2 linked regions of the Methylicorpusculum oleiharenae genome follow. The protein of the gene in region 1 interacts with the protein of each later gene in a pairwise test. Links are inferred from orthologs where the notes say so. Each region holds a gene or a part of one and is shown in the gene's direction. Other genes may lie near its edges. The genes, in order: GO003_RS11410 and def.

What was found.
Region 2: the proteins of GO003_RS11410 (region 1) and def interact in binary tests that used the Escherichia coli proteins (3 or more experiments, as listed by UniProt). The link is inferred for Methylicorpusculum oleiharenae from one-to-one orthologs.

Annotation. Positions count from the first base shown.
Region 1 is NZ_WUTY02000001.1:2,508,313-2,524,845, forward strand. What follows is about bases 7,379-10,201. They hold GO003_RS11410 (aspartate-semialdehyde dehydrogenase), read left to right. Parts: upstream 7,379-8,190; coding sequence 8,191-9,213; downstream 9,214-10,201. Other genes in these bases: leuD (3-isopropylmalate dehydratase small subunit), read left to right, coding at 7,379-7,992; GO003_RS11415 (FimV/HubP family polar landmark protein), read left to right, coding at 9,284-10,201. Also shown: GO003_RS11370 (ATP-binding protein), read left to right, coding at 1-240; GO003_RS11375 (DEAD/DEAH box helicase), read left to right, coding at 233-2,404; GO003_RS26575 (hypothetical protein), read left to right, coding at 2,405-2,935; GO003_RS11380 (VPLPA-CTERM sorting domain-containing protein), read left to right, coding at 3,187-3,852; GO003_RS11385 (DUF1415 domain-containing protein), read right to left, coding at 3,927-4,484; GO003_RS11390 (CBS domain-containing protein), read right to left, coding at 4,542-4,994; adk (adenylate kinase), read left to right, coding at 5,210-5,848; leuC (3-isopropylmalate dehydratase large subunit), read left to right, coding at 5,934-7,346; more of leuD, read left to right, coding at 7,351-7,378; more of GO003_RS11415, read left to right, coding at 10,202-11,947; GO003_RS11420 (hypothetical protein), read right to left, coding at 12,073-12,516; GO003_RS11425 (DUF1820 family protein), read left to right, coding at 13,773-14,105; GO003_RS11430 (dihydroorotate dehydrogenase-like protein), read right to left, coding at 14,143-15,162; nifJ (pyruvate:ferredoxin (flavodoxin) oxidoreductase), read right to left, coding at 15,159-16,533.
Region 2 is NZ_WUTY02000001.1:1,757,242-1,771,943, forward strand. What follows is about bases 4,821-7,662. They hold def (peptide deformylase), read left to right. Parts: upstream 4,821-5,906; coding sequence 5,907-6,419; downstream 6,420-7,662. Other genes in these bases: GO003_RS08165 (LysM peptidoglycan-binding domain-containing protein), read right to left, coding at 4,821-5,808; fmt (methionyl-tRNA formyltransferase), read left to right, coding at 6,416-7,348; rsmB (16S rRNA (cytosine(967)-C(5))-methyltransferase RsmB), read left to right, coding at 7,345-7,662. Also shown: bifunctional glutamate N-acetyltransferase/amino-acid acetyltransferase ArgJ, read right to left, coding at 1-460; topA (type I DNA topoisomerase), read right to left, coding at 813-3,146; GO003_RS08155 (DUF494 family protein), read right to left, coding at 3,170-3,637; DNA-processing protein DprA, read right to left, coding at 3,650-4,738; more of GO003_RS08165, read right to left, coding at 4,747-4,820; more of rsmB, read left to right, coding at 7,663-8,634; GO003_RS08185 (DUF4390 domain-containing protein), read left to right, coding at 8,612-9,199; GO003_RS08190 (sensor histidine kinase), read left to right, coding at 9,181-11,322; GO003_RS08195 (sigma-54-dependent transcriptional regulator), read left to right, coding at 11,344-12,702; rplM (50S ribosomal protein L13), read left to right, coding at 12,821-13,249; rpsI (30S ribosomal protein S9), read left to right, coding at 13,261-13,653; GO003_RS08210 (ATP-binding protein), read left to right, coding at 13,866-14,636. UniProt on the Escherichia coli protein: Removes the formyl group from the N-terminal Met of newly synthesized proteins. Requires at least a dipeptide for an efficient rate of reaction. N-terminal L-methionine is a prerequisite for activity but the enzyme has broad specificity at other positions.

The DNA of each region.
Region 1 (16,533 bases):
ATGTCCATGCCGCGAAATGAAGTGCTATCCAGCTTATTTTCTCGATATTACCCTTTACGTGAGTCTGGTTTAGGCCGCGAGTATTTAATGGATCGCAGAGGTTCGGGCGTTGATGTGATTCTGGCGGAAAGTGAGCGGCTGTCCGGCAAAAAACCGCTGTATGAGAATCTAGCGGATATGGAGTTGAAATTAACCCTCTACGCAGCCAATCTTCCAGACAAGGAATCAACTCATGACTAACCGAGTTGTCAATACCGTTTCCGGACGGTTAAGCCTGCGTGCACCGCAACGCGAATCATTGGAAGCGTTACAACAAGCCATTACTGCAACACCTGACATATTGCATCCTAAACGGGATACTGCGGCCATACTGGACATTCTAAAATCTGAATTTCCTAAACTTTCGGATTTTGAACGGGACTTTCCATCATTGTGCTTTGCCCTGGCAACGGGCGTGGGTAAAACGCGCTTGATGGGTGCCTTCATCAGCTATTTGCACTTGGCGCATGGCATTAGCAATTTTTTTGTTTTAGCACCCAATTTAACCATCTATAATAAGTTGATCGCGGACTTTACGCCTAATACACCCAAGTATGTGTTTAAAGGCATTGCGGAGTTTGCGGTTAATTCACCCAAAATCATCACCGGCGACGACTATGAAGTGAAAGGTCGTGCGCTGGATGTATTTTCGTCTATTTCCATCAACATTTTTAATATCTCTAAAATCAACTCAGAGGTGCGCGGCGGAAAAGCGCCACGCATCAAACGCTTATCCGAATATCTGGGCGATAGCTACTTTAACTACCTTGCTGCATTGCCTGATCTGGTGTTGTTGATGGATGAGTCGCACCGTTATCGGGCTGATGCGGGTATTCGTGCGTTAAATGAATTAAAGCCGTTATTGGGTTTGGAACTGACTGCAACGCCATTTACCGAATCCAGCAAAGGCCCCGTACCGTTTAAAAATGTCGTTGTAGATTATCCATTAGCGCGAGCGATGGACGATGGTTTTGTTAAGGAACCAGCGGTTGTCACGCAACGCAACTTTGATCCATCGCAGCATTCGGCAGCAGATATTGAACGTATCAAGCTGATGGATGGTATTCGATTACATGAAGCGACTAAGGTTGAACTGCTGACTTATGCGCACGAAAACGATTTATCGGTGGTTAAGCCGTTTATGCTGGTGATTGCCAGAGACACGACACACGCAGGGCAATTGCTGGAGTTGATGGAATCGTCGGCGTTTTTTGAGGGCCGCTATCAAGGCAAAATCATTCAGGTGGATAGCAGTAAATCAGGTGCTGCTGAAGAGGAAATGATTTCCCGGTTATTGGCGGTAGAAAGCCATGATGAACCGACTGAAATTGTTATTCACGTCAACATGCTCAAAGAAGGTTGGGACGTTACTAATCTGTATACGATAGTGCCGTTACGTGCCGCCAATGCCAGGACTTTGATTGAACAATCCATCGGTCGTGGTTTACGTTTACCGTATGGAAAGCGTACCGGTGTTGCAATGGTAGATAGATTGAATATTGTTGCGCACGACAGGTTTCAACACATTTTAGATGAAGCAAACAATCCGGAGAATCCATTGCGCTTGAAACAAGTGATACTGGATGCCCCATCCGCTGATGACAAAACCATTAGCGTGTCGGTTATTTCTAACTTGGATACCTTAGTTGGAGGTAGCACTTCAGGTGGCGTTTGCTACCCATTGCCTGATAAAGAACAACAACCGATTTTTTCTGGAATTGCTGAACAAACGGTTGCGCAATTTGTTATCGCTGAGCTAAACAAGCTACAACACGCACCGCAAACCGTTGCCACTAGCAAAGCCTTATTGAATGATGCTGTGCAACAATCCGTGATAAAAGCGGTGACGGAACAATTAGCAGTAGGGCAACAATCACTGTTTGATTTGGAACATCCGGTTGATGTCGCTGACATTGCGGCAAAGACTACTGAATTGCTGGTGCAGCATACTATAGATATTCCGCGTGTCATCGTCGTACCGAAAGGCGAAGTCAGTTACGGTTATAAAGCCTTTACGCTGGATTTAAGCGGCCTGAATTTACATCCATCAGAACGCGATATTGTCATTCAAAATTTACGAACCAACGAGCAAGTGTTCATGGTTTCGCAGATTGGCTTAACAGAAGACAAACCCGAAAACTATATTGTTCATGCGCTGATTGACTATGACGATATAAGCTACGATGACCATGCAGATTTGCTGTATGACCTGTCGGGCCAAGTAGTTCAGCATCTCAAAGATATGACGTTGTCGGATGAAGAAATCAACACTGTACTGAGCAACCATCGCCCGCTGATTGCCAAATTCATCTACACGCAAATGGCTGCGCACTTTTGGGAAAAAGCTGACTCGTATGAGGTCTAGGTGCGTAGCGGCTTTACCCCATTAAAAAGCTGCGCGTATACCATTGCAGCAGGACAAGCCGTCAATTCCTATCGCGATACTGTTACAGAGAAAGACAAGATCAAACAGATGCTGTTTGGCGGATTCAGCAAGTGTTTATATCCTGTGCAAAAGTTTGATTCCGATACCGAACGCCGCTTTGCGGTGATCTTGGAGCGTGACGCACAAAAGTGGTTTAAGCCGGCTAAAGGCCAATTCAAAATCTTCTATCGTGATGGCGGAGAACATCCCGAATATGTGCCTGACTTTGTTGCTGAAACGAACGAGTGCGTACTGATGGTAGAAACCAAGTCACAAGCGGAAATGACCGATGCAATCGTACAGGCGAAAGCAGACGCTGCTTCTAAATGGTGTCAGAATGCTGGCGAGTACTTATTGAAAAACGGCGGTAAAGCTTGGAAGTATGTGTTAATCCCGCATGATGAGGTTAAGGAGAATTTTCAGTTGGGGGATTATTTGAGAAAATTTGAGGTCGGGCAAATCGTCAATTAATTCAAGAAAGCTAATTGGCTTTGCTCCTTTGATTTATGATTTTGGTAACGTTCTGTCCTGAAGTGGGTTATGGGTACTGGGAACAACCTCAGAGAAGGCAGCTTTACCAGGGTAGGGGACAGCGGGTTTTTGCTCTGAAAGAGTGTAAAAAAATTTATCTGTTATTGTGATATTGGTCACAATATTTTATTTGGTTTATACTAGCAAAGACTGAGTTAATTATTTTGATGTTTATCAATCGGAGTCCTTGTATGAAAAAAATTACCCCTGGTAGCGCGATGCTCGCGGGCTTATTAATGGCAAGTGCCGGTTCTGCAAGTGCAGGCACTGTAACATTTAATGATTTTGTTCAATACGGTTCTGATGCTGTCAATTATGTTGTCACTATTGACCACCTTACTGACACTTTCACTGTCAATGTCAAAATTGCCGATAACAGTCCAAATACCGGCGATATTCTGGGTATCGCATTTGACTTGAACAATGGGTTTATAGCCAACAATTTAGCTATAAAAGGTGACGATATTGAAAAAGTTGGTTTTAATACTCTGAACAATGGGGGTGGCAACAATTTCCAGGGTTCTGGCGACAATTTGTTTTCCAATGGTACGCCTGATGTACTGTTGACAATTGGAGATCCGGGTTCGCGTTCGGGTTTGATTACCCAAACCAGTTTTACATTTGCCAGCTCGGGTAAAATTTTGGAAGAGGTATTCTTAGGCACTGCATTCGGTATCAGAGCTCAGTCAGTAGGGCCAGGCCCCAATGGTGGCAGTGGCAGCTCTAAAGACATAGCCTTCATCACTCCTGATGAAGGCTCGCCTGTTCCTATCCCCGCAGCTGTGTGGTTTATGGGTACGGGTTTGTTGGGTTTGTTTGGTTTTGCCCGGGCACGTAAAACGTCTGTTGCTGCTTGATCAACTTTGCTGATAAGAATTTTCACGTGTGACTAAAAAGCCCGCCCTTGCATTCAAGGGCGGGCTTTTTATTTTCAAGCGTTTTTGTTTTTCGCGCAACAGGCCGCCAGGCGTTTTTGCATTTGCTCCAAACCTAAATTCCGGGTCAAAGCTATATTGTTTTCGGGGATTAAACTTGCGTCAGGATGTTGTGCTATCGCCATTTCCAGGTCGCTCTCTCTCAGCAGGTGCAGCATGGGATAAGGTGACCGGTTGGTATAATTGGCAGGATCGTTGTCATCACAGCCATCAAAACGGTAATCAGGATGAAAGCTTGCCAGTTGATAAATACCTTCATAACCGTTATCGATCAGTAAGTCCTCGGCCAAGCCGAGTAAATCCAGGTAGTCATCGAATTCAGAGAAAGCCTCGGCATAAATCAGCAAGGTTGTCGCGATATCGGGTTTTTGATCCAACTGTTTAAACTCTTCAAGCAACAGATCAAGGCAATAAGCGGGATTGAGCTCAAAGCAGATGCTGTAACGAATGCGTTTTTGTTCATGGACTTTACGGGCGAAAGGGCACAGATTTAAGCCGATGACGACGGTCTCCAGCCAATGCCGGGTTTGTTCAGTTATTGCTTCGGGAGACACATGTTTCTACTTTGAAAAAGGAATAAAAAAGCCCCGAAGGGCTTTTTGTTTTAAAGCTTAAGTATGGCTGACGCCTTCAGAAATGCGTTCTTCGCGCGCTTCATTGGCTTTTTGAATCTTTGCAAAAACCCTCAGAATATCCGTTGCCGATACAATGCCGACTAATTTATGATTCTGGTCAACCACAGGTAATGCGCCTACTTTGTTTTCAGCCATAATTGCGGCCGCTTCTGACGCATAGGTTTCAGGGTTAACGGTTAATACGCCCCGGCGCATAATGTGCTGAACTTTTTGGGGAATCACATGGAGTAAAGTTGATCCTTCAACCGGTTCAATCGATTTGGAATTGCTTTTAGGCCCCAGCGCTTTGTATAAATCCCTGTCAGAGACAATGCCAATCACTTTACCTTTTTCTGTCACAGGTAAATGCCTGACTTTTTCGTAATGGATCAAGAAAAAGACGCGATCAACCATGTCATGCTGGTCAACCGTGAATACTTTAGTTGTCATTAAATCTGCAACGCGCATGTAACTTTACTCCTAAGTTTTATAAAACCGGCTAAGAATAGGGAAATAATCATATTTTTACAAGAGTTAATAGATGTTCTGATATAAAATGGACCGTTTAATTCTATTGACTTTCTGCTTATGTATAGGCGCAGTATTTTTACTTTACATCAGTCTGAACGTTTCCAAATACAATAATAACCACATTGGAGTTAGTTATGCGCATCATTCTTTTGGGCAGTCCAGGTTCCGGCAAGGGAACTCAGGCCCAGTTTATTACCGAACGATTCAAGATTCCTCAAATTTCGACCGGTGACATGCTTCGTGCGGCAGTGCGCGAAGGCACACCCTTGGGGATTGAAGCTAAAAAGGTAATGGATGCGGGCGGTTTGGTTTCCGATGATATTATTTTGGGCCTCATCAAAGAACGCATTACGCAGCCCGATTGCAGCAATGGTTTTTTACTGGATGGTTTTCCCCGAACGATTGCTCAGGCGGAAGGTTTGATGACCATGGGTGTGGTGATCGATCAGGTCATAGAAATCGTCGTTGAAGATGAAGACATTGTCAAACGAATGAGCGGCAGACGGGTTCACCCTGGATCAGGCCGAACCTACCATATCGAATTTAATCCGCCCAAAACTGAGGGGGTTGATGATGTGACAGGTGAGTCTTTGATTCAGCGTGATGATGACAAAGAAGAAACCGTTCGCAAGCGTTTGAGTGTCTATCATGAACAAACCAAGCCTTTGGTGGGTTTTTACTCGGCTCCGGAACGCTCCAACCGCTTTGCTTCCATTGAGGGGGTAGGCACCGTAGATCAAATTACTCAGAAAGTATTTGCCATATTGAGCTGATTAAATGGTTTCCGGTTTAACCGCTAAACGGTTTACCGGTGTTTTTCTTCGTTGCCGGCAGTCCGGCGTAATTATTGATAAAGCTATGTCAGGTAAAACTTTATACGACAAATTATGGGACGATCATGTGGTCTATACGGACGACGATGGTTCCGCGTTGATTTATATTGATCGCCAATTGGTCCATGAGGTCACTTCGCCCCAAGCCTTTGAAGGACTTCGTTTGGCAGGGCGTCAGACGTGGCGCAGATCCAGAAATCTGGCAGTTGCCGACCATAACGTGCCCACAACCGATAGAGATAAGGGTATTGCCGATCCGATTTCGCGTTTACAAGTTGAAACGCTGGATAAAAATTGCACGGAATTTGGCATCACCGAATTTAATATGACGGATATCAGGCAGGGTATCGTACATGTTGTCGGGCCCGAGCAAGGGGCGACCTTGCCGGGTATGACGGTTGTCTGCGGTGATTCCCATACCTCAACGCACGGTGCTTCTGGGGCGCTGGCGTTCGGTATCGGAACTTCGGAAGTAGAACATGTGCTGGCTACGCAATGTCTTGTGCAGAAAAAAGCCAAGAACCTGCTGATCAAGGTTGAAGGTCAAGTCGGGCCGGGTGTGACTGCAAAAGATATCGTGCTGGCAATCATCGGTAAAATAGGCACGGCAGGCGGAAACGGCTACACCATTGAGTTTGCCGGTTCAGCCATCAGAGCCTTGTCAATGGAAGGGCGTATGACTGTCTGTAATATGGCGATTGAAGCGGGTGCGCGAGCAGGTTTGATCGGCGTTGATGAAATTACCATCGATTATTACCGTGACAGACCTTTTGCTCCGAAAGGAAGCAACTGGTTTATGGCTGAACGCTTGTGGCGTTTGCTTCATTCGGATGCCGATGCAGTGTTCGATAAAGTGGTCGAACTGGATGCAACGCAAATCAAGCCGCAGGTGACCTGGGGAACCTCGCCTGAATTAGTCGTGCCTGTTGATGCTTCCGTGCCTGATCCCAGTCTTGAAACCGATGCGGTCAAAAAAGAGAGCATGTTGCGAGCTTTGCAATACATGGACCTTAAAGCCGGTCAGCCAATAACCGGCATTTACCTCGATAAAATATTCATTGGTTCTTGCACCAACTCGCGTATTGAAGATTTGCGGGCGGCGGCTGAAGTGGCAAAAGGAAAAAAAGTAGCAGCCACTATCAAATTGGCAATGGTCGTTCCGGGGTCCGGTCTGGTTAAGCAGCAGGCTGAAGCCGAAGGCCTGGATAAAGTGTTTATGGAAGCGGGTTTTGAATGGCGTGATCCGGGCTGTTCGATGTGTCTGGCGATGAATGCCGATAAACTGGAACCCGGTGAGCGTTGTGCTTCAACCTCTAACCGAAATTTTGAAGGCCGGCAGGGATACGGAGGCAGAACGCATCTGGTCAGTCCCGCAATGGCTGCAGCCGCAGCGATCGCAGGCCATTTCGTTGATGTCAGCAAGCTGAGCAGGAACTAAATCGATGAAACCATTTACCCGACTAACTTCATTAGTGGCTCCGCTAGACAGGGCAAACGTTGATACCGACGCGATCATTCCTAAACAGTTTCTAAAATCTATCCGACGTTCAGGTTTTGGTCCTTTTCTTTTCGATGAATGGCGTTATCTGGATAGAGGCGAGCCTGAGATGGATTGTACCCATCGGCCTGTAAATCCGGATTTTGTTTTGAACCAACCGGAGTACCAAGGTGCGGAAATATTGTTGACACGGGAGAATTTCGGCTGCGGATCTTCTCGAGAACATGCCCCTTGGGCACTTGAGGACTTTGGCTTTAGAGCGATTGTCGCAACCAGTTTTGCCGATATTTTTTATAACAACTGCTTTAAAAATGGTCTGTTGCCGATTGTTCTCAATAGCGGCATCGTTGATGATTTGTTTAATGAACAGGATAAAGGCTATCAATTGACCATTGATCTTGATACTCAAACGATAACTACGCCCAGCGCTAAAGTAATATCATTCGAGATTGATGCAGCCCGAAAATACCGACTTTTAAATGGTTTGGATGATATAGCCTTAACACTGCTGCAGGCCGATTCAATCAAAGCCTATGAAGTTGAGCGTGCAAAACGGGCGCCCTGGTTATTTACTGACTGCTTATAAGATTAACCTGAGAGCGTATAACTCCATTACGTTGGAGTTAATGCTTTAAAAATCAGGCCACAAGAGACACATTGATCGTTCAAACAGTAATAATGCTTTAGATGCCGGGGTGCTTATAGATTCTAAAGCCATAATTAGCGTCTGCATGACCGAGCAGGTGATGCAGATATATCCGCATTAACACACGAGTAATAAACAATGACAAAACTTTATAACGTCGCAGTCGTAGGTGCAACAGGCGCTGTCGGTGAAGCGATGCTATCGATATTAGAAGAACGCAATTTTCCGGTGGGTGAGGTCTATGCGCTGGCCAGCAGCCGTTCCGAAGGAAAACGAATCCATTTTAAAGGCTCCTATTTAAAAGTACAGGATTTAGCCGATTTTGATTTTTCCAAAGTACAAATCGGCTTGTTTTCTCCAGGCGCCTCAGTGTCGGCTGAATATGCGCCCAAAGCTGCAGCTGCGGGTTGTATCGTGATAGATAACACGTCACAGTTCCGTTATGACGATGACATTCCTTTGGTGGTTCCTGAAGTCAATGCTCATAGAATTGCCGATTATAAAAACAGAGGCATAATAGCCAACCCAAATTGTTCAACGATTCAAATGTTGGTTGCGTTAAAACCGATTTATGACGCGGTGGGCATTGATCGCATCAATGTATGCACTTATCAGGCTGTCTCAGGAACGGGCAAAGAGGCCATCGAGGAATTGGTTCAGCAGACAGCTGCGTTATTAAACGGCAAACCGGCTCAGTCATCGGTTTATCCTAAACAGATCGCATTTAACGTGTTGCCGCAAATTGATGTTTTCATGGATAACGGCTATACCAAAGAAGAAATGAAAATGGTTTGGGAAACGCGAAAAATCATGGAGGATGAAAACATTCAGGTCAATCCTACTGCTGTTCGGGTTCCTGTTTTCTATGGGCATTCCGAAGCAGTCCATATTGAGACACGCAAAAAAATCGATGTTGATACCGTGAGAAAGTTACTCGCCCGTGCGCCTGGCGTTACGGTAATGGACGCGCGTAAGGATGGCGGTTACCCAACGGCAGTAACCGAATCCTCTGGACATGATAATGTTTTTGTAGGCCGTATCAGGGAAGATATTTCGCACCCATTGGGTTTGGATCTGTGGGTAGTCGGGGATAACGTTAGGAAAGGTGCGGCCTTGAACAGCGTGCAAATAGCCGAAGAGCTGGTAAAAAATTACATCTAAGCTAAGCTTATTTCTGTATTTGGCCGATCCGAGTTTAGACAGTGGTAAATGTGTATAGAAGGAGAACAATGTGCGCAATTTGACTAGAACTTTAGCGCTTGTATCGTTGCTGACACCTACAAGCGCGCTCCCATTAGGGTTAGGGGAGATCAAATTGCACTCAGCTCTGAATCAGAATTTAAACGCTGAAATTGCACTGCAACTTTCAGGTGATGAAAATGCATCGGATATTCAAGTTAAACTGGCATCACCGGACAAGTTCGATGAGGCCGGTTTATCTTGGGCGGGTTTTCTTTCCAAGATCAGGTTTGATCTGATTACCAAGCCTAATGGGGCTGTTGTTGTCAGGTTGACTTCATCCGAGGCCTTAAGAGAGCCTTTTTTGGATTTCCTGCTTCAGGTCACTTGGCCTAAAGGCAGTATATACCGTGAATTTACTGTTCTGGTTGATCCTCCTGCAACCTATCAACAGGCCGTAGTTCCTGTTTTTTCCGCTCCTGTATCCCGTCGTGAGTCGTCAGCAAGATCAGCTGAGGACTACGAATACACGCCAAGACCAAGACGCCCTTCCAAACCTGCCGATCCTAATGTCTATGGACCAGTCGGCCGTTCCGATACGTTATGGACAGTCGCATCAAAAATAAACCGGGCAAAAGAAGCTTCAGTAGAACAGGTCATGATGGCCTTATTTGAAGCGAATCCTCAGGCTTTCTTTAAGGACAATGTCAATGCGTTGACAGCCGGAACCCGGCTTAAAATTCCAAGTAAAGATGTCATATTGAAACTGAGCAGGCAGGATGCAATTGCTGAGTTTCAAAAACATAATCAGGCCTGGAAAAGCGGGCTAAGCCGGCAAAGCGTTGAAGTTGAAAAACCGGTGCAGGAAGCTGTTGAAAACGAATTAAAACTGGTTGCTCCAACGGCTGTTGATGTGGCTGATACGGACAATGTAGTCAGTGGCAATCAGGAGGACGGAAGTGTCAAAGACTCCGTTTCTCCGTCGTCAGCAACAGGTCTGGCAGCTACGCAGGACAAGGCTCAGTCAGATCTGCAGGTCAGAATGGAGAAGCTTGAACAACAATTGGCGGTTATGCAACAGTTGCTGGCATTGAAAGACGAGCAACTTGCAGCCTTACAAAATAAGGAAAAAGCTTCAGAAACCCAACCTGTCACTGTTGAACCGAATAAGATCGGCGAACCGGTTGTTGTGATTCCTACCCCTTCTCAGCCGCAACCTGTACCGATTGCAAAACCGGCTCCTGTTAAACCCAAACCATTACCGGTTAAAGCGCCTGAGCCGGAAACGAGCTTTTTCTCTGACTACTATTACGAACTTCTCACGCTGCTTGGACTAGGCGTATTGGGTGGCGTTGGTTGGTACGGCTTAAGAAAACGCCAGTCCCAGGCTGAAGAAGAAATTCATAGCATGTTCGCCGCCTCATCCGAGATCAGTTTGCCTGATTTAGAAGAGCAGCTTAATGTGCCTTCTATAGAAGATGCCTCAAATTATGATGTCGGCACCGTGGGCGAGAGTTCGTTTTTAAGTGAATTCACGCCCAGTGATTTCGATGCTTTCGACACGGATCAACATGAAGTTGATCCAATATCCGAAGCGGATGTTTATTTGGCTTACGGCCGCTATCAGCAAGCTGAGGAGTTAATTCGTCATGCTATTTCTGATGCCCCTGACAATAATGTACTGAAATTAAAATTGCTGGAAATTTTTTATGCCAATGAAAACAAAGAGGCATTTGAACATTACGTTAGCGAGTTAAAACGTTCTAGCAAACAGGAAGACAAAGACTTTTGGGCTAAAGTCAATGAGATGGCTAGTGAAATAAGTCCCGGCAACGGTATCCCTGCGTCCGGTTTAGCAAGCAAAAATGAAGTGCCGGAGGATCTTGATTTCGGCACAGACTTTACTTCTGAATTAGAAGCGCTGGCTGCAATGGAGCAGGACGATGTTCCTGTCAGTCAGGTTGAGACTAAAGAAGAAGATGCTTATGACTTTGATCTACCGGTTTTCGATAAAACAGACTTGAAAACACCGCATACCCTAAAAGATGAAAATGTAACCGATGGGGACGACGGTCTGGATTTTGACTTTAACTTAAGTGAATTTGAAAATATTGACTCAATTTCAGTAGCCAAGAAAAGTCAGGATAAAACAGAGATTCAAGATAATTCAATTGAATTTGATTTTACCGCCATTAACGATTCATCAGAGAGTGATTCAACGAAAGATGACGCACCTTATGCTGCCGATATAGAAAGTTTTGATTTTGATTTTAGTGTTCCTGAATTTGACAGCAGTGATACCAAGAGTCCGGCACCCAATGGGGAGGATAAACTTCCTCCCGAGTTAAACTTTGATTTATCTGTTCTGCCTGATTTCAGCAAGAAGGAAAGTCCGGAAGTACCAAGCGCAGTCAATTTATCTGAGGATGGCGCTTCGAATGAAAATGAAGAATTTGATTTTAATTTTAACTTTGATTTTGATGAGGATAAAAAGCCGGAGAAGGTGAACGATGATAGTTCAGTTTCGTTAGACCTGGATTTTGGTGTTTCTGATCTCACGGATATGGATGAATTTGAAACTAAGATAGATTTGGCACGAGCCTATATTGATATGGGTGATGCCGAAGCCGCGATGGGACTGGCAAACGAAGTCGTCCTGAACGGCAATCCGGAACAGAAAAAGCAAGCTCAAGCCATATTGGATAAACTCGGCTAGCCATAAAAAATGCGACTTTAGACGCGTTAGACCAAAACAAAAAAAGTCCGGAAGGGCTTTTTTTGTTTTCAGGACTATGATGGCAAAACAGCGTAGAAAATAAAAGGCCTGAGCCAGACCTGCTTTTATGCCGCCAATGTTTCTATGATATTTCCCCGTCGCTGTAATACTGTAATGCCTTGTTCTAACGCCATCCGCTTAACATCTTCTTCTATGGCAAAACTCGCTAATGCTAAATGAATTTTATAGTCCTGGTATTCAGGAAATAATTTTATAAAATTAGCCAGTTTACGGCCTAATAAACAGTCTATATCTCTAGGATGTAATCGATATTTAACCTCTACAATAAATACGTCTTTACCATTGACCAGCAATATGCCGTATTCTTCTTCAATATCACCTTTGCTTCGTGTAACATTTTTCTCAATAAAATCAAACTGAATACCGTTGATTTCCAGCTTGTGTTTTAGCGAATTGTAATAAAACTCTTCGGCAACTTTGCCTTGATTATTACCGACTCCCCCATACATATCGGCCAGTTTGCTCAATTTAACATCTGTCTTAGCCAACAGCGCATCCGTCTTGGCCAGTTGCGCGTCAGTTTTAGCCAGTTGGGCATCTGTCTTAGCCAGCTGCGCATCCGTTTTGGTTTGCGACAGACAGCGCTAAATTAGCAACAATTTCACGTAATTCATCATCGGTCATAGCAACTTGCCTAATAGTGATTAAGTCATTGCGGCCATTATAGCGATTGGTCATTGCTAATCAAATTTAAACAATTTACATCTAAAGGCATGACTAAAATGCTTGATTGCAAGACCTGAATTCAGGATCCCTGATCCTTATTTTTATTGATTCGCGATCATCTGATCACCCGTCTATAGTTTTGGGCCAACTCTGAATAGCGGCTTTGTAGCCTTGTAGGTCGGGCACATGCTTTTCGTGCCCGACATTACAATATTTCAATGTGGAAACGATTTGTGGTTTTACATCTGCCATTTTATCATTGAAGACCGCAATGTCGGGCAACGATAAAACTGTTGCCCGACCTACGCTTGGATTGTTTATATGCAATATTGCCGCGCCAAAAAGCCTTGTAGGTCGGGCACATGCTTTTCGTGCCCGACATTACAATATTTCAATGTGGAAACGATTTGTGGTTTTACATCTGCCATTTTATCATTGAAGACCGCAATGTCGGGCAACGATAAAACTGTTGCCCGACCTACGCTTGGATTATCTATATGCAATATTGCCGCGCCAAAACGTCGAGAGCTAACTATTTTTTCTGATGTGACTTTCCGTCGACGTAAAATTCTGTTCGAACCGGAAAACCCTGCGTTGTTGCGAGCGGCATTCCCTATGTCAAAAATGCGCCATCCATTTAGTATCGACTCAAGTGCTGTCACTTGCGGCGTAACGCAGTGGTCCGCTTACTGCCGATAGTCAACGCTCAATATGGCTGAATTTTACTCTCATCAAGCCCTCTTCAAACAACATCCAAACAGTCGCGTTCAGGCATTTGAAAACACAAGACTCAGGTCGCGCATCAAGAAAAATAAGGACGGTGACTGAGGTTATTGTCCACAAGCCCATGGTTTCTTTATTATGGACCTGACATTATTGTGGTGTTTTTATTTTCAGGGCTATGATCAAACTCGCTTTGTCAGCTTAAGACCGGTATTATCTTGCAAGTACAGCCCAATACACATGACTAATCTGTATCAAAAATGAATCCCGGATTCACTTTTGATACAGGGTAAAGTTCAGTATTCGATGGTTGTAGAACATTCGAGTTAGACCCCTTTATTAACTACTTTTTGAAATGTCGGATAAACACTTATACAAGGTTGTTTTTGTCAATCAAGACCAGATCTATGAAATCTATGCTAAAAATGTTTATCAAAGCGATATCTATGGCTTCGTGACGGTAGAAGACTTCGTCTTTGGTGAGAAAAGCTCCATTTTGATTGATCCTACAGAGGAAAAATTAAGGTCAGAGTTTGAAAACGTTAATTGCTCCTTTATACCGATGCACAAAATAATTCGGATTGATCAGGTCAAAAAACGTGGACCGGCCAAAATATTCGCCGGAGAATCAGAAGCCGCTACGGCGGGAAATGTATCCTCACTTTATCCCAGCGATAAAAAGAAGTGAATGACATCCGGCCATTGGTCATCCATTCAGTTGAGTGCTAGCTTCTGACCCCTTTCGACCGGCTGTAACCGTCAAGCAGGTTGATATAATTTGACCGTTCAAAAACCTGCGGATTTGAGATTTGTTTTTGGCTCAATAAGCCTTTGATTTCGGATACTGCCGCATATTCTCTGGTTTCCAGCCAGCGAGTCAGGTTCTCTTTTATAGTGCTCAGATAAGCTGGCCCGTGCTCAAGCAGGACTGAACATAACTGAATGGCATCGGCGCCGGCGAGCAGTAATTTCAACACATCGTTAGCATTATGCGCGCCGCTGGTTGTGGCCAGGGACAAATTGAGTTTTCCATAGAGTAACGCGACCCAGCGTAATGACAGTTGAATATCCGCTGAGCGAGACCATTGCAGTTGCGAGATGACTTGCAGCGTATCCAGATCAATATCGGGTTGGTAAAAGCGGTTAAACAATACCACACCATCGGCACCGGCCTGATCAAGCCGTTTAATAAAATGCGCCGGACTGCTGAAATAGGGCGAGAGTTTCATTGCAATTGGAATGGATACTTGTCGGCGCAAGGCTTCGAGCAATGATACATAACGCGATTCTATCGCTTCTCCGGATTCTTCAATCCGGCTGCTCAGATAATAGACATTTAATTCCAGAGCATCCGCGCCTGCTTCCTGAAGTAATTTACCGTGATCCACCCAGCCATCCAGCGAGACACCATTGAGGCTGGCAATCACCGGTATATCCAGCGCATTCTTTAATGCGCTCAGCTGGTTAAGGTACTGATCCAAGCCATGTTCAAACCGGTCATCAAAGGGCAGAAAACTATCCGCTTCACCAAAGCCTATCTCTTGATGGATCATGAATCGGGCGGTCTCCTCTTCCTGATGGCGCAGTTCTTCCTCAAACAACGAATACATGACAATCGCTGCAGCACCTGCGTCCTCCAGTTGTCTGGCGCTATCAATGCTGCGCGATAGCGGCGAAGCCGAGGCAATCAGTGGATTGGTCAGTTTCAAGCCCAAATAGTCGGTGCTCAGATCGATGCTGTTCATGCTTTTTCTCCTTTGATATCGGCCTTCTTTTCAAAGAGCTTATCCGCCAAATCACGATAATACTGGTAACGTTTATTCACATCCTGTTGTGATTGGCGCATGAATTTTTCAGATTCGTCCGGATGGGTTCGGCTGAGCATGCTGAAGCGGGCTTCCGTCATCGCATAATCCCGGAAGGGGATGGATGGTTTCTGGCTGTCCAATTGCAACGGGTTGCGACCTGAATCGATGGCCCTAGGGTCGTATCGTAACAGCGGCCAATGTCCGGAACGGACGGCCATATCCTGTTGTCGCAGGTTGTTCGATAAGTCAACACCATGAGCAATACAGGGGCTGTAAGCAATGATCAATGATGTTCCGGGATAGGATTCGGCTTCAAGAAAAGCGCGCAGGGTCTGGGTGTCTTTTGCGCCGTATGCCACTTGCGCGACATACACTTGTTCATAATCAATGGCCAGCCTGGCAAGATCTTTTTTCGGCGTGCTTTTGCCCCCGGCAGAAAACTTTGCAATAGCGCCGCGCGGTGTCGATTTGGATGTTTGGCCGCCGGTGTTGGAATAAACTTCGGTGTCCAGTAACAGAATATTCACATTGCGTCCCGCCGCGAAAACATGATCCAAACCGCCAAAACCGATATCATATCCCCAGCCGTCGCCGCCTATGATCCAGACACTGCGTTTAATCAACGTGTCGATGACGCTCAACAGGTATTTGGGCGAGTCTCCCGGCAAGTCAGCCAGTTTGTGTTTTAATCGTTCGACCCGTTCACGTTGCTCATAAATACCCGCCTCATCATTTTGATCTGCGTGTAGAGTGGCATCTACCAGTTCTGCACCGGCCATTTCGCGTAACGAAGACAGTAATTCGGCCGCATACTCTCTTTGTTTATCGATGGCTATGCGCATGCCCAAGCCGAATTCAGCGTTGTCCTCGAAGAGTGAGTTAGCCCAGGCCGGTCCACGGCCTTGTGCATTTTTTGTCCACGGTGTTGTCGGCAAATTGCCGCCGTAAATCGATGAACAGCCGGTTGCATTGGCGACGACCATGCGGTCGCCGAATAACTGGGTTGCGAGGCGAATATAAGGGGTTTCACCACAGCCGACGCAGGCACTTGAAAACTCAAACAATGGTTGCAAATGCATGGCTTCAGGGATTTTGTTGTGATGCAATGCGGTACGGGCATAGTCAGGCAGATGCTCGAAGAAATCCCAGTTGATGCTTTCCTGTTCACGCAAGGGGGGGTGGGGGGCCATATTCAAGGCTTTGCGATCAGGATTTTCCCGGTCGCGAATCGGGCAGACTTCAACGCAAAGGTTACACCCGGTACAGTCCTCAGGAGAGACCTGATAACTGATCTGAAGGCCGTTGCCA
Region 2 (14,702 bases), 750 kb from region 1 along the record:
CGGTGGTCATGATGGCGCGAGCGGCTTTTTCCCAATGATCAATGGCCAGATCTCTGACTGCGTTTGGTAAAGCGGCCTGAATTTTATCGACACGTAAGGGTTCGCCGATGACGCCGGTTGAAAACGGCAGGACTTGATCGGCATCGCCATTGACTAATTCGGACAATCCGGCGCAGCTTGACAGAGCGTTTTCCATGCCCGATGCACCGGTTCCGGCATTGGCATTGCCGGAATTGATCAGCAGCCAGCGAGGACTTTTTGACAAATGCGCTCTGGCGACATGGACCGGCGCCGCGCAAAACGCATTTTGTGTAAATACTGCCGCGCAAGTTGAATCCGGAGCCATTTCGACGACCAATAAATCATCGCGTAAGGTTTGTTTAATGCCGGCACACGTTGTACCTAAGGTAATACCGGCTACCGGATGCATGGGTGGAAACGGCAAAGCGCCAACTGCCATAGGATGACCTCTTATTGTATTTGAATGATTTTTGGCGAAAAACCGCTAGCTTATTGATTTAAGCTTGTTTATGCAACCCAGTTTGAGGATTGAGACAGCTAGAATTGTTATCAAGGAGAGTTAATGAAGCGGATTTTTAATACGACAAAAGATGCGGTGTAACCGATATAAACTCTAACACAGAGGTCAAATAATTCAGGGCCACTGACTTTTACCTAATGCCATTAAGTTAAGCCTATTTTGTAGGAGCGGTCCATGCCCGCGATTGAACCCCATTCGGTCGCAGGCATGGCCGGCTCCTACAATACAGCCTATCGATTTATTGCGATGGCCTTATCTTAAAAGCATTGGTCTATTGGGTGGCAGCCAGCTCTTTCGGCCCATTGACATCTTCCGGATCGCCTTCATAAGGGGTCGCATATTTACAGTCTTTTTGCGGACACACTTTTTCAACGCCGCGCCGTTTGGTCGATTTTACGGTAAGAATAGGCCATTGGCAGGACGGGCATTCTTCCTTGATAGGCGCATCCCACAACGCATAGTTACATTTGGGATACTCGGAGCAGGAGTAAAATATTTTGCCGAACCGCGATTTACGCTTGAGAATAGTGCCCGCTTTGCATTGAGGGCAGGTAACGCCTGTATCCAGCGGTTTTTCCAGCGGCTCTATGTGCTTACATTTGGGATAAGCGCTGCAGCCGATGAACTTACCGTATTTACCGGCTTTGATGACCAAAGGCGAGTCGCATTTCGGGCACGTTCTTCCTTCTACGACTTCAGGCGCATCGGCGCTGCTGCCGTCTTCATTTAAATTCCGGGTGTAAGAACATTCCGGATAATTGTTGCAGCCGATGAAACGGCCGTTGCGGCCCAATCGAATCGATAGTTGACTGCCGCATTCGGGACATTTTTCATCAATCGCTTCATGCGTCACATCCTTGCGTTGAACACTTTCATCTTTTTCATGGATGAGCGTGTTGAAGGGGTTCCAAAATGCATGCATTAACGGAATCCACTCTTTTTCTCCGCGCGAAACAGCATCTAACTCATCTTCAAGGTTGGCCGTAAAATCGTAATCGACGTATTTGGTGAAGTGTTCGGTCAGGAATTTATTGACGATTCGTCCCACGTCAGTAGGATAAAACCGCTTGCTTTCCAGTGTGACATATTCACGATTTTGCAAAGTCGAAATGATCGATGCATAGGTAGAAGGCCTACCTATCCCGTGTTCTTCCAATGTTTTTACCAGGCTGGCCTCGCTGTAGCGGGGCGGCGGCTCGGTAAAATGTTGCCCGGCCAGGATGTCATTAAGCGGGACGGGACGTCCTTGTTCTAAAGCCGGTAAAAAGTTTTCTTTGTCATCGCCTTCCTGGGTATCGTCAATGCCCTCGAGATAAACGGCCATAAAACCCGGTTTGGCTATGGTTGATCCGGTCGCACGGAACAAATGTTGCTGCTCTTCACCGCAGCAAAAATCAATCGCCACCATGTCTATCGTGGCGTGAATCATCTGGCAGGCGATAGTGCGTTTCCAAATGAGATCATACAGTTTGAATTGTTCAGCGCTCAGGTATTTCTGCACATCGGCGGGCTGGTGCCTGATGGAAGTCGGTCTTATGGCTTCATGTGCTTCCTGGGCATTTTTTGACTTGGTCTTGAATAACCGGGCTTCTTTGGGTACGTTGATTGCGCCGTATTTTTCGGCAATCAATTCCCTGATTTCCAGCACCGCGTCAACCGACAAATTAACCGAATCGGTACGCATATAGGTAATCAATCCTGCGGTTTCACCCCCCAGGTCAATCCCTTCGTACAGTTGTTGGGCTACCATCATGGTGCGTTTGGTGGTAAAGCCCAGTTTGCGCGCTGCTTCCTGTTGCAAGGTCGACGTGATAAAAGGGGGTGCCGGATTGCGACTTCGTTGTTTTTTCTCAACTTTGACAACATGCAGCTTGCCGTCTGCAGCATCCAGCAAGGTTTGTTTGACCTGGCTGGCGTGCTCTTCAGTTTCAAAGCTGAACTGGTTGAGCTTTTCGCCATTGAAATGAGTCAATTTGGCTTTAAACGTTTGCTCCTGCGCTGTCAGTTCCGCATCTATACTCCAGTATTCCCGCGTTTTGAACGCTTCTATTTCCAGTTCCCGTTCGACAATCATTCGCAGGGCCGGACTTTGAACGCGTCCGGCGGACAGGCCGCGGCGAATCTTTTTCCAGAGTAAAGGGGATAATTTAAAACCCACAAGATAATCCAGAGCTCGTCGGGCCTGCTGGGCATTGATTAAATTGATCGAAAGTTCGGTCGGGTTGGCGATGGCTTCAGTCACCGCTTTCTTCGTGATTTCGTGAAAAATAACCCGGTGTACCGGCTTGTTTTTAAGCAGTTTTTTATCTTTCAACAATTCGTAAAGATGCCAGGAAATCGCTTCGCCTTCTCTATCAGGGTCAGTCGCGAGATAGAGGGTTTGAGCTTCTTTGATAGCTTTGCTAATGGCCTGCACATGGCGCTGGTTGCGATCAATGATTTCATATTTCATCGCAAAGTCATGTTCCGGATCTACAGCTCCCTCTTTAGGGATCAGATCCCTGACATGACCATAGGAGGCCAAAACATGAAAGTCTTTGCCCAGATATTTTTCAATCGTTTTAGCTTTTGCAGGGGATTCTACAATGACGAGGTTGTTACTCATTAGGTCTTTAATTCGAGGCCGGTTTAATGCAAGTAAGCAGGAATCTGATCGTAAACAATATCTTCCATTCGCGAAAAAGCAATTTCTTCATCGGGCTGACTTAACAATACCATCAAGACGATCCATTTCAGTTTTTCCAGAGAAATCTCTTCGTTTTCCAGTGCGACTGCACGGTCTATAACGAGTTCACGGTTGGCAGGCGACAGAATGCCGTTATGTTCAATAAACATCAAAAAATTGCGGCATTCAAGATCCAGTCTTTCAAGTTCCTGACTCGAAAATATACGGAAGGCATGCGAGGCCGAAGGATTGATTTTGCCTTGCAAACTCAAGGATTCCAGCCAATCGAAAGCCTTGCTGACTTCGGTTTGATCAAATCCCGCTTCTTCAAGTTCGTTCTTGATCATCTCACTATCGGGCAGGATTTCAATCTCATCCTCCATATAGTTTTCAAACAGATACATCAAGACATCAAAAATATTTTCTTTCATAGTGGTATTAAATTATTTAATGCGGGTGTAACACCCGCCGGGCATCGATTCAATGTAGCCTTGAAGTTCCATAACCAGCAACATTGACGAAATGACTTCAACGGATTGGCCTGTGCTTTCTACCAGTTTATCAACAGAAGTGGGGCTAAACATGATCAGATTCAATAATGTTTGTTGCTCCAGGTCAAGCATTGATTGTGATAAAGACGGCGTTGATATGGCATCTTGTTGATTGTATTGACCTAATTCTTCAAGAATATCCTGAGACGTTTCAACAAGTTTTGCGCCTTCTCTGATCAGCGCATTACATCCTCGGGCGAGCGGGTTATGGATGGACCCGGGAATAGCAAATACTTCCCGGTTTTGTTCCAGTGCCATTCTGGCCGTGATCAGTGAGCCGCTTTGTTTGGCGGCTTCCACCACCAGTAAGCCCATACTCAAGCCACTGATGATACGATTACGTCTGGGAAAATGGTTCGCTTTCGCGGTGGTGCCGGGCGGAAACTCCGAAACTAAAGCGCCGGTTTCCGAGATCCGGGTCGCCAAGGCTTTGTTACAGGCAGGGTACACCCGGTCGAGCCCGGTTCCAGCCACGGCAATGGTAAGCCCGCTAACCAGCAGCGCGCCTTCATGACTCGCGGCATCTATCCCCAATGCCAGTCCGCTGGTAATGACAAAACCGGTGCTGGCCAGAGATTTGGCAAAACTGAGTGCAGTCTCTCGGCCCAGGTTAGAGGGATTTCGGCTGCCGACCATGGCAATTTGCGGTAAGTCCAAAATAGAGGATTCACCTCTGAAAAACAGTAATGGCGGCGGGTCCGAAATTTCTTTGAGCAAAGCAGGGTAAGCCGGATCACTAATGGTTATAACGCCTTGACGGGGCGATTCCAGCCACAGTAAATCGCTATCTACTTGAGACCAGTCAGGTGCTCGAATGAACTCAATGCTTTTATCATTCAAGCCTAATGCGGCAAGAGCGGTTCTGGATTCCTTAAATAACCGTTCCGGTGTGTGTGATTGCAGCAGTCTTAGAAAAGTTCTGCAGCCAACGCCCGGCGTGCGTAATAACGCCAGCCAGAATTTAAGATCATTGGCGGGGATGAGGCTGTTCAGGGGGTTCTTACACGGTCAAGAACATGAATAGCCTGTGTGGCTTCCATAACGAGGGCATAGCTGACCCGTTCAAAGACTCTGAATACCATCAATTTGCCGGCTATTTCATCGGGCATTTGAATCTCTTCATTACGCTGTATGCTAAAGGTATCGCGAACTGTCTTGCCGCTACGGTAGATATCGAATACATGACCAACGCTAATATTATCAACTTGACCTTTGTCTATGGACACTACGTTGTAACGGCCGATTTGCGTGACACCATCCAATACATTGATGATATTTCCCTCTATTGTCTCCTCAGGGGCGTGAGGAAAATAATTAAGCGTGAAATCGCCTTCTTCACGCGTCATCAACCGGTCACCGGTCCGAATTTCGCTGGTAGATTTCGTAATGGTCAGGGTGGCGGGATCGCCTTTCTCATTGAGTGTCGCTTCGGCGATATATTTTGCTTCATAGCCCAGAATTTCCTCTGAATTTGGACATTTCAATGTGTCGCCCTGCCGGTATATCGTATAAGAGAGCGTTTCTGGTGCCTCGATGGCGCGAACATAGACGCGATCTCCGGCGCCCGCCAGTAGACGATCGCCGGCAAAATCAATGATGTAAGGCGCGTTATCAAGTTCATTAGGCCCGACAATGCGAGGAGATACCAGATACTTGGCAATGGTTTCAGACGGGATCAGTTTGATTGCCTGTCTTAAATCGGTTTCACGGATACGCGGCGTCAGTTTTACGTAGTCCGCATTCTCTGAGGTTTCGTAGGATGAGACATTCGTGTTTGCAAGGTTTAAGCGCGGCTGGCCATCAACCACGGAAAAAACGATGGTATCGCCTGGATAGATCAAGTGGGGGTTTTCAATTTGCTGGTTGGTTTGCCATAAATAAGGCCATTGTTCGGGGCGTTGTAAAAATCGTCCGGCAATATGCCACAATGTATCCCCTTCGACCACCGTGTAATGGTCAGGGTGATTGGGGTTTATTGCTATCAATTCCTCACTGATGGCTAAGTTGGATATTAGAAGTGCCAATAATCCCAAAAGGTTACGCAAGGCCATAAACAGGTTCCTGATCGGTCATTTTTATGTGGTGTGATTTCAAAGTTTAGATTAAATCATATAGAATTCCAGCATTGAAAATTCTGCAGGAGAGATTGTTGAGTATTTTGACTATTTTAGAGTTTCCTGACGAGCGTCTGCGAAAAAAAGCATTACCGGTTGCGCGGGTTGATGAGGGTATCAGGAAGCTGGTCGATGACATGTTTGAAACCATGTATGAAGCAAAAGGTGTCGGTTTGGCTGCTTCGCAGATCGATGTTCATCAGCGTATCATAGTTATGGATGTCAGCGAGGACAAAAAGTCGCCCTTATGTTTGATCAATCCCGAAATCATCGAAAAACATGGTGTCGAAGAAGGCGAAGAAGGCTGCTTATCAGTGCCGGGCTTTTTTGAGAAAGTTAAACGGGCCGAACGCATCAAAGTGAGGGCGCTGGACAGACAAGGCAAAGCGTTTGAAATGGAAGCGGATGATTTATTGGCGATCTGTGTGCAGCATGAAATGGACCATTTAGAGGGCAAATTATTTGTGGATTACATTTCCCCGTTAAAACGGCAACGCATCAAGCGAAAGCTAGAAAAAATTCACAAGTTGGAACAAAAAATCTTATGAGAATCGTATTTGCCGGTACGCCGGAATTTGCTGTACCTGCGTTGCGTATGCTGCTGGCTTCACCGCATGAGGTCTGCGCTGTTTATACACAGCCGGATAAACCGGCGGGCCGCGGGCGAAAGTTGTCTCCCAGCCCCGTCAAAGCCTTGGCTCTTGAGTCCGGAATTCCCGTGGTTCAACCCGTGTCACTCAAAAATGAGGATGATTTCAAGCAGCTGTCTGAATTGAATCCCGACCTGATGGTTGTTGTCGCGTATGGAATGATTTTGCCGCAATCCGTATTGGACTTGCCAAAATACGGCTGTATTAATGTGCATGGCTCTTTGTTGCCCCGGTGGCGCGGCGCGGCACCTATTCAAAGAGCGCTGATGGCGGGCGACAAAGAGACCGGTGTGACGATCATGCAAATAGTCCGGCAATTGGATGCGGGTGATATGTTGCATAAGGAAGTTTATCGGATAGAGCCCCATGATACGGCCAGCGATTTGCATAATAAACTCGCACAATTGGGCGCTGTCGGGCTTAGCAAGGTGATCGATCAGCTTGTAAAGAACGCGTTGCATCCGGAAAAACAGGACGAAGCTTTAGTGACCTACGCAGAGAAACTCGACAAATCCGAGGCTTTGATAGACTGGAGTCAATCTGCCGAGGTGCTGGCGCTTAAAGTCAGAGGCATGAATGCTTGGCCGGTGGCTCAAACCACTTTTAACGGCGATGTCTTGAGAATATGGTGTGCTGAACCGGTGAGTATTGAATCGAACGAAGCGCCGGGTACGGTTTTAATCAACGATAAACAACTGGACGTACAAACCGGAAAAGGTGTATTGCGTTTGTTGGAAGTTCAATTGCCCGGCGGAAAACGTGTTTCAGCCCAAGACTTTATCAACGCCCATGATCTTCACGCAAGAAGACTGGGTTGTGACGCGTGAACGCAAGACTCCTGTCCGCCAAAATTATCAGCCGAGTCTTAAAAGAAGGGCAGTCGTTGACGGCGGCTCTTGATCAAATGTTGCCGGAAGTCATGACGCCTCAAGACAAGGCCTTTGTTCAGGCGATTTGCTACGGCGTTATCAGACAGTTTTATCCACTGGAGTTTTTGCTCAATCAATTGGTAACAAAACCCATCAAAGATAATGAAGTCAAAGTGCTGGCGCTAATGGGTATTTATCAGCTAGCTTACATGCGAGTTAAAGAACATGCGGCCGTATCAGAGACGGTGGCCGCGTTGCCGAGAAAAAAAATCTGGGCAAAAGCCCTGATCAATGCAGTGCTTAGAAACTACCAAAGACAGCAGGAGCAGTTGCAGGCTAGGCTGGACAGTGAACCCATGCTGGCGGCCGGCCACCCGAAATGGCTGATCGCATTAATTGAGCAGGATTGGCCGGAACAGGCCGACAAGATTTTCCTGGAAAATAACCGCCAGGCGCCTATGGTGCTCAGAGTTAATCAGGCGCGCTTGACTCGAGGTCAATACCTTCAGAAGTTGACTGACTGCGCCATTAATGCGGCAGAGTTTACCGTTGCTCCTGCTGCATTGGTCTTGGAACACCCTGTGCCGGTTGACCAATTACCCGGCTTTGGTGAAGGGTTGGTGTCGGTTCAGGATGCCGCTGCACAACTGGCCGTCGGGTTATTGGGCGTCGATGCCGGGCATCGAGTACTGGATGTCTGCGCGGCGCCGGGCGGGAAAACGGCGCATCTACTCGAAACTCAACCGGAGCTTGCTGAATTGGTGGCGCTTGATTGTGATGCGGCCAGAATGCAGCGAGTCGAGGAAAATATGGTGCGCCTGGGTTTGAAAGCGACTCTACTGGTTGGCGATGCGGCGCGGCCTGATTCCTGGTGGGACGGCAAACCGTTTGACCGTATTCTGGTCGATGCACCGTGTTCGGGTTTGGGAGTGATTCGTCGGCATCCGGATATCAAGTTATTACGCAAGCCGGATGACATGGCTAAATTGGTCGAGTTACAGGCAAGTATACTCAACGCGATATGGCCTTTGCTGATGCCGGGTGGTGTTCTTGTTTACGCAACCTGTTCTATCCATAAACAGGAAAATGAATTCCAAATGGCTAAATTCCTAAAAGAGCATGATGATGCCCTGGAATTTACCATTGAACCTTTATGGGGTATTCAAGCCAGTGTTGGCAGGCAGATTTTGACCGGAGAGTCAGGTATGGATGGTTTTTATTATGCGCGCTTACGCAAACAGTAAGTCTCTTTCTTTGCTTTGCCTACTGATTTTGGCGGGCATTTTTCCTGTTTCTGTCACGCCTGTTCACGCTCAAACTCCCCGAATTGAGATTAAGGATGTACTGATTAAACGGCACGACGGTGCTTATCAGTTATCAGCCAATATTGTTTACAACTTAAGTAGCAAAGCCAGGAATGCTTTGCAAAAAGGTATCCCTCTGTATTGGGATGTGTCAGTCAAAGTGGCGCAAAGTCGAAACTGGATGTGGGATAAAACGATCTTTAGCTATTCAACACAGCTTCGTATTCAGTACCAGGCTTTATTCAACTCCTACCGTGTCACCCGAATCGAGAATAACGAGAGCGAAAGCTATTCTAATTTGCAGGCCGCGTTGACAGACATGGGGCTCATAAAGGATTTGATGCTGGTAAAACAAAGCGAAATGGACCCGGATCAAAATTATTATGCAGGCATTAAAGTCAATTTTGACAGGGAAGCACTGCCCTTGCCGCTGCGGCCGGAATCCTATGTTAATTCTCAATGGTACTTATCGAGTGATTGGATGTTATGGCCGGTAGAAAACTGAGATTCCCGGTCAGTGTGCTGATTTTTGTCCTTTTCGGCTTTGTTCTGCTGTCTTTGCAATTGATGAGTTCGGCGACTCAGGAGTCATCGGAGTTAAATGAGCTGTATTCCTGGCTGTTGATCATCAATGCCTTGGGGTCGATCATTTTACTGGGACTGATCAGTGTCAATACCGTTTCATTGGTCCGGCAATTAAAAAAACGCGAAGCGGGCTCAAGACTGACGACCCGGATGGTTTCGTTATTTGTGTTGCTGGCTTTGGCCCCTGCCGCCATCGTGTTTTATTTTTCCATGCAGTTTTTGCATCAAGGCATTGACAGCTGGTTCAATGTGGAAATTGACAGGGCCATGGAGGATTCCCTGGAATTAAGCCAGGTGGCGCTAGATCAGCGAATGCGCTGGTATCTCAAGCAAACCGAGCAGTTGATCGACCGGTTGAGCGATAAGTCAGAAGCCGGGGTGACTCTGGAAATGGAGCATATGCGGGATTTTTCGGGGGCTTCGGAAATGACGCTTTTTTCCCGTCAAGGCCGGATTATTGCTTCCAGCAGTATCAATCCCAGTGAGATTTTGCCCAGTATTCCCGATGAGCATATCTGGATGCGCCTTCGCCAGAACAGCAATTATGTCGCATTAGATCCCTCGCTTGAGGAGCAATTGCGCATACAGGTGATTGTTACGGTTAATTCAGATGATATTCAATATTTGCAGGCGCTATATCCTGTTCCTCTGAGAATCACCGATCTAGCGGATTCTGTCGAATTTGCTTTTGTGCGTTATCAGGAAATGAATTTTCTCAGGGATTCATTGAAACTCAGCTTTTCGCTGGCGCTTTCTCTGGTTTTGTTAATGAGCTTATCGGCAGCCATTTGGGTTGCTTTTATCAGTATCCGGGAAATTGTTCAGCCGGTTAAAGAACTGGTCAAGGGAACTCAGGCGGTCGCGCAGGGTCATTATGAGCAATGCCTGCCTGTTATGGCTCAGGATGATTTGGGATTTCTGGTCGAATCCTTCAATGACATGTCTCAACGCATCGCCAGGGCCCGCGATGAAACGCGCATGGCGGGGATAGAAGTAGAAAATCAGCGCGCCTATCTTGAAACTATTTTGTCCAATTTGACGGCAGGCGTTATCAGTTTCGATAGGCATTATAAAATCCGCACTGCCAATCAAGCGGCCTATCGTATTTTTCATATTCAGGTCAGCCGGTTTGTTGACCAAACTTTGCTGGATCTGGCGGATGAACATAAAGAGCTGGCCGAACCGTTGCGGCAAATTCAGGAACTTCTGGAGCAGGCGGATGATATCTGGGAGCAGCGTATCTCTTTTCTGGGCATCAATGGCTTGCAAGAGCTGTTATGCCGGGGAACGCCCTTGTTTTCGCCTGAGGGAAGCCGGGTTGGGGCTGTTGTGGTGTTTGATGACGTGACTGATTTAATCCAGGCTCAAAAAAATGCGGCTTGGGGAGAGGTTGCCCGGCGTTTGGCACATGAAATCAAGAATCCATTGACGCCAATCCAGTTGTCCGCAGAGCGACTGCAGCTTAAACTGGCTGGTGAGTTACAGCCAAAATCGCAGGAAATTCTGCTGCGTTCTACTCAAACGATTGTTCAGCAAGTCGAAGCCATGAAAGAAATGGTTGACGATTTTTCTCAATATGCCAGGTCTTCAAAAAAACAAACCGAAAATATTGATTTGGCTATATTGGTTCCCGAAGTATTGGCGCTTTATGCCTTGCAATCCGGAGTTAAATTTATTACCGCTTTTGACGATAATCCTCTTGTTATCAGCGCTGATCGTGTTGCAATCCGCCAGGTTTTGCATAATTTAATCAAAAATGCGCTGGAAGCGGCCGGAAAGACCGGAGAGATTCATATCGGACTAAGCCGCGCGAGAAAAAATAATGCGCATTTTATCGAAATGTTGTTTCGTGACAATGGCCCAGGTATCCATGAGGATCAGGTGGACAAAGTCTTTGAACCCTATGTGACGACTAAAGCGAAGGGCACCGGTCTTGGACTCGCGATAGTTAAAAAAATCATTGAGGAACATGGTGGTTCGATTTGGGTCGATACCGTTTATAAAGAGGGTGCGGGTTTCGTTGTACAGTTGCCCGCCGTTTAACGTTTTATTCTTGAGTATCCTATGAATGTACAAGCAGCACATATACTGGTAGTGGATGATGAGCCAGATATTCGCCGGTTAGTCCGGGAGATACTGGAAGACGAGAGCTATCGCGTCTGTGTCGCCGAAAATGCGGCGGAGGCGAGAACGCTTAAAATCAATCAAAACCCGGATCTTATATTGCTCGATATCTGGATGCCCGATACGGACGGAATTACCTTGCTCAAGGAGTGGGTAAGTGAAGATCCTGTGTTGTGTCCGGTTGTTATGATGTCGGGACATGGTTCGGTTGAATCGGCAGTTGAAGCGACCCGTCTGGGTGCGTATGATTTTTTGGAAAAACCGCTGTCACTGGCTAAATTGCTGTTGATTGTCGAGCGCGCTTTAGAATCCGGAAAACAGTTTAGCGATAGGGCTTCATTAAGGCCGTTGATTCAGGACATTGAGCCGGTAGGAAAAAGCGCGGCCGTAGCGCGAACCAAAGAGCAGTTAAAGCGCTTGGGTCAGCATGATGCACGCGTTCTGTTTCAGGGTGTTGCGGGTGTGGGTAAGGAGCTTTATGCACGTTATATGCATAACAACAGCACGCGGCGTGAAGGAGCCTTTATTGCCGTTGCGGTTGGCAGTATTTCGCCCGAAAACTCAGCCATTGAGTTTTTTGGCAAAGAACAAGCCGGAAAAATTTATCCTGGACTTCTGGAGCAGGCCAATGGTGGAACCTTGTTTTTGTCGGAAGTCGGCGGTATGGATAAAGATTCTCAGCAACGGTTGTTGGGCGCTCTTGAATCCAGTTCATTTCTAAGGGTAGGCGGAGGCGAGCCGGTGCGTGTCGATGTAAGAGTCGTCGCATCGACACGGACACCGCTGGAAGAGGAAGTCAAAGCGGGGCGTTTTCGCCAGGATTTGTATTACTTGCTCAACGAAGTCACGATGGAAATCGCACCTCTACGCGAACACAGCGAAGATATACCCGGGTTATTGAATTTTTATGTCGATTATTTCAATACTCAGGAGAAATTGCCATTTAGAAAATTTACCATGGCGGCGCAAAATTATCTGCGAAATTACAGTTGGCCGGGCAATGTCAGAGAATTGAGAAATCTGGTCCAAAGGCTGATGATACTTGGTGTCGGTGATGATATGGATGTTGAGGAAGTCAAATCAGCATTAGGCTCGGTGACTGAGGGAATAATAAATAGTTCTTCAGTGCCTGAGTTTTATAACATGCCTCTCAAAGAAGCCAGAGAGCATTTTGAAAAAGCCTATCTGGAGTATCATTTTGAGAAAAGCGGAGGCAGCGTCGCCAAGTTGGCATCGATTATCGGAATGGAGCGCACGCATCTGTATCGCAAGCTGCACTCGCTTAACATCAAATTGTGATGATCAGGGCAGGGCGGCTACAAATAAATGCTCTGAATAATATAAAACTTGAATAAAATGTGTTTTTTGAGTAATATTCTCGATCTTTTATTAAGCCTTAACAGATCAAACAGCGACAATGAAAACATTTAGTGCAAAGCCAGCAGAAGTTAAGCGCGATTGGTACGTAGTTGATGCAGAAGGGAAGACGCTTGGCCGCCTTGCCACTGAAATTGCACGACGTCTTCGCGGTAAACACAAACCAGAATTTACGCCACATGTCGATACCGGGGATTACATCATCGTAGTCAACGCTGAAAAAATTGGCGTTACAGGCAATAAAGAAAAAGACAAAATGTATTACCGTCATACCGGTTATGTGGGTAATATGAAATCAACCAGCTTGGGTAAGCTGAGACAAACTTTTCCTGATCGTATTATAACTACTGCCGTGCAGGGAATGTTACCCAAAAATCCACTAGGTCGTGCAATGTTCAAGAAATTGAAAGTTTATGCAGGTCCTCATCACGATCATCAGGCTCAACAGCCAAAAGTTTTAGAATTATAAGCGGGTAGATCATGGCAGCAGCACAGTATTACGGAACAGGCCGTCGTAAAAGCGCAGTAGCGCGAGTTTACGCTACATCCGGCACGGGTAAAATCACGATCAATAAACTAAGCATAGAAGAATATTTTGGCCGTAAAACCGACCAGATGATTTCTCGTCAGCCTTTAGAGTGCGTTGATATGGAAAGCAAATTCGATATAAACGTGATTGTCAAAGGCGGAGGACCTTCCGGTCAAGCAGGCGCAATCCGTCACGGTTTGGCCAGGGCTCTTATGGCATACGACGAAGCTTTACGCCCATCGTTGAGAAAAGCCGGTTATGTTACGCGTGATGCGCGTGTTGTTGAACGTAAAAAAGTCGGTTTGCACAAAGCTAGAAAACGTCCACAATACTCAAAACGCTAATTGTTTTAACCGCCTGATTATCAGGCGTATTAAATAAGCCGCATTCAATGCGGCTTTTTTTTGCTCATTGATTTGTCAATTTACAACCTAGGTAACTATTCAGCGAAGCAACAACTTCCGAAAGCCCACCTATTAGGTTAAGGCTATCGCCTGACCCAATCGGCCTGAATAATTGCCGGTCAAGTAACAAAACCGTTTGCAAAGGGGGTGTGATGATCGATTGGAACAGCACTTATGCCGCGATATGGCGGCAGAGAAAAGAATATCTGAGAGCGGTCAGGCAACTGGATCCGATAGGTTTGCATGACTTATTGGGTATTGACGAGCAAAAGCGGCAATTGATAGCCAATACGGAGAAATTTCTTGCGCGTCAACCGGCTAACAATGTCTTGTTATGGGGTGCGCGTGGCACGGGAAAATCATCGTTGATCAAAGCCTTGCTTAATGCCTATCATCCGGAGGGATTGCGTGTCATCGAAGTCGATAAAGAAGATCTGGTTTATTTACCGGAGATTGTCGACGAGATTCGTGAGCAGCCTCAGCGATTTATTATTTATTGCGATGATTTGTCTTTCGAGACTGGCGAAAATCAATACAAAGCACTAAAGAGTGTTTTGGAAGGGTCCATAGAATTACCCCCGGATAATGTTTTGCTTTATGCAACGTCCAATCGCAGGCATTTATTACCTGAACTGATGAAGGATAATCTTGATACAAGGCTTGTGAATGGCGAAGTCCATTATTCCGATGCCGTAGAAGAGAAAATTTCATTGTCCGATCGTTTCGGATTATGGATTTCGTTTTATCCGGTTAACACACAAACTTATCTGACTATAGTGGACAGCTATTTTTCGGCTTATCAGGGCGATCCTGATCTGTTACATCAGGCCGCGCTTGAATTCTCTCACCTGCGTGCAGCTAAAAGCGGCAGAACGGCCAAGCAGTTTTACAATGCCACGGCAACTGTGTTTCTGAAAGCCTGACGATGTCTAAAAGGAAGATTAGTGGTGTTGTAAGCCCATGTCGGCGACCGTTGTTATAGCTATCGC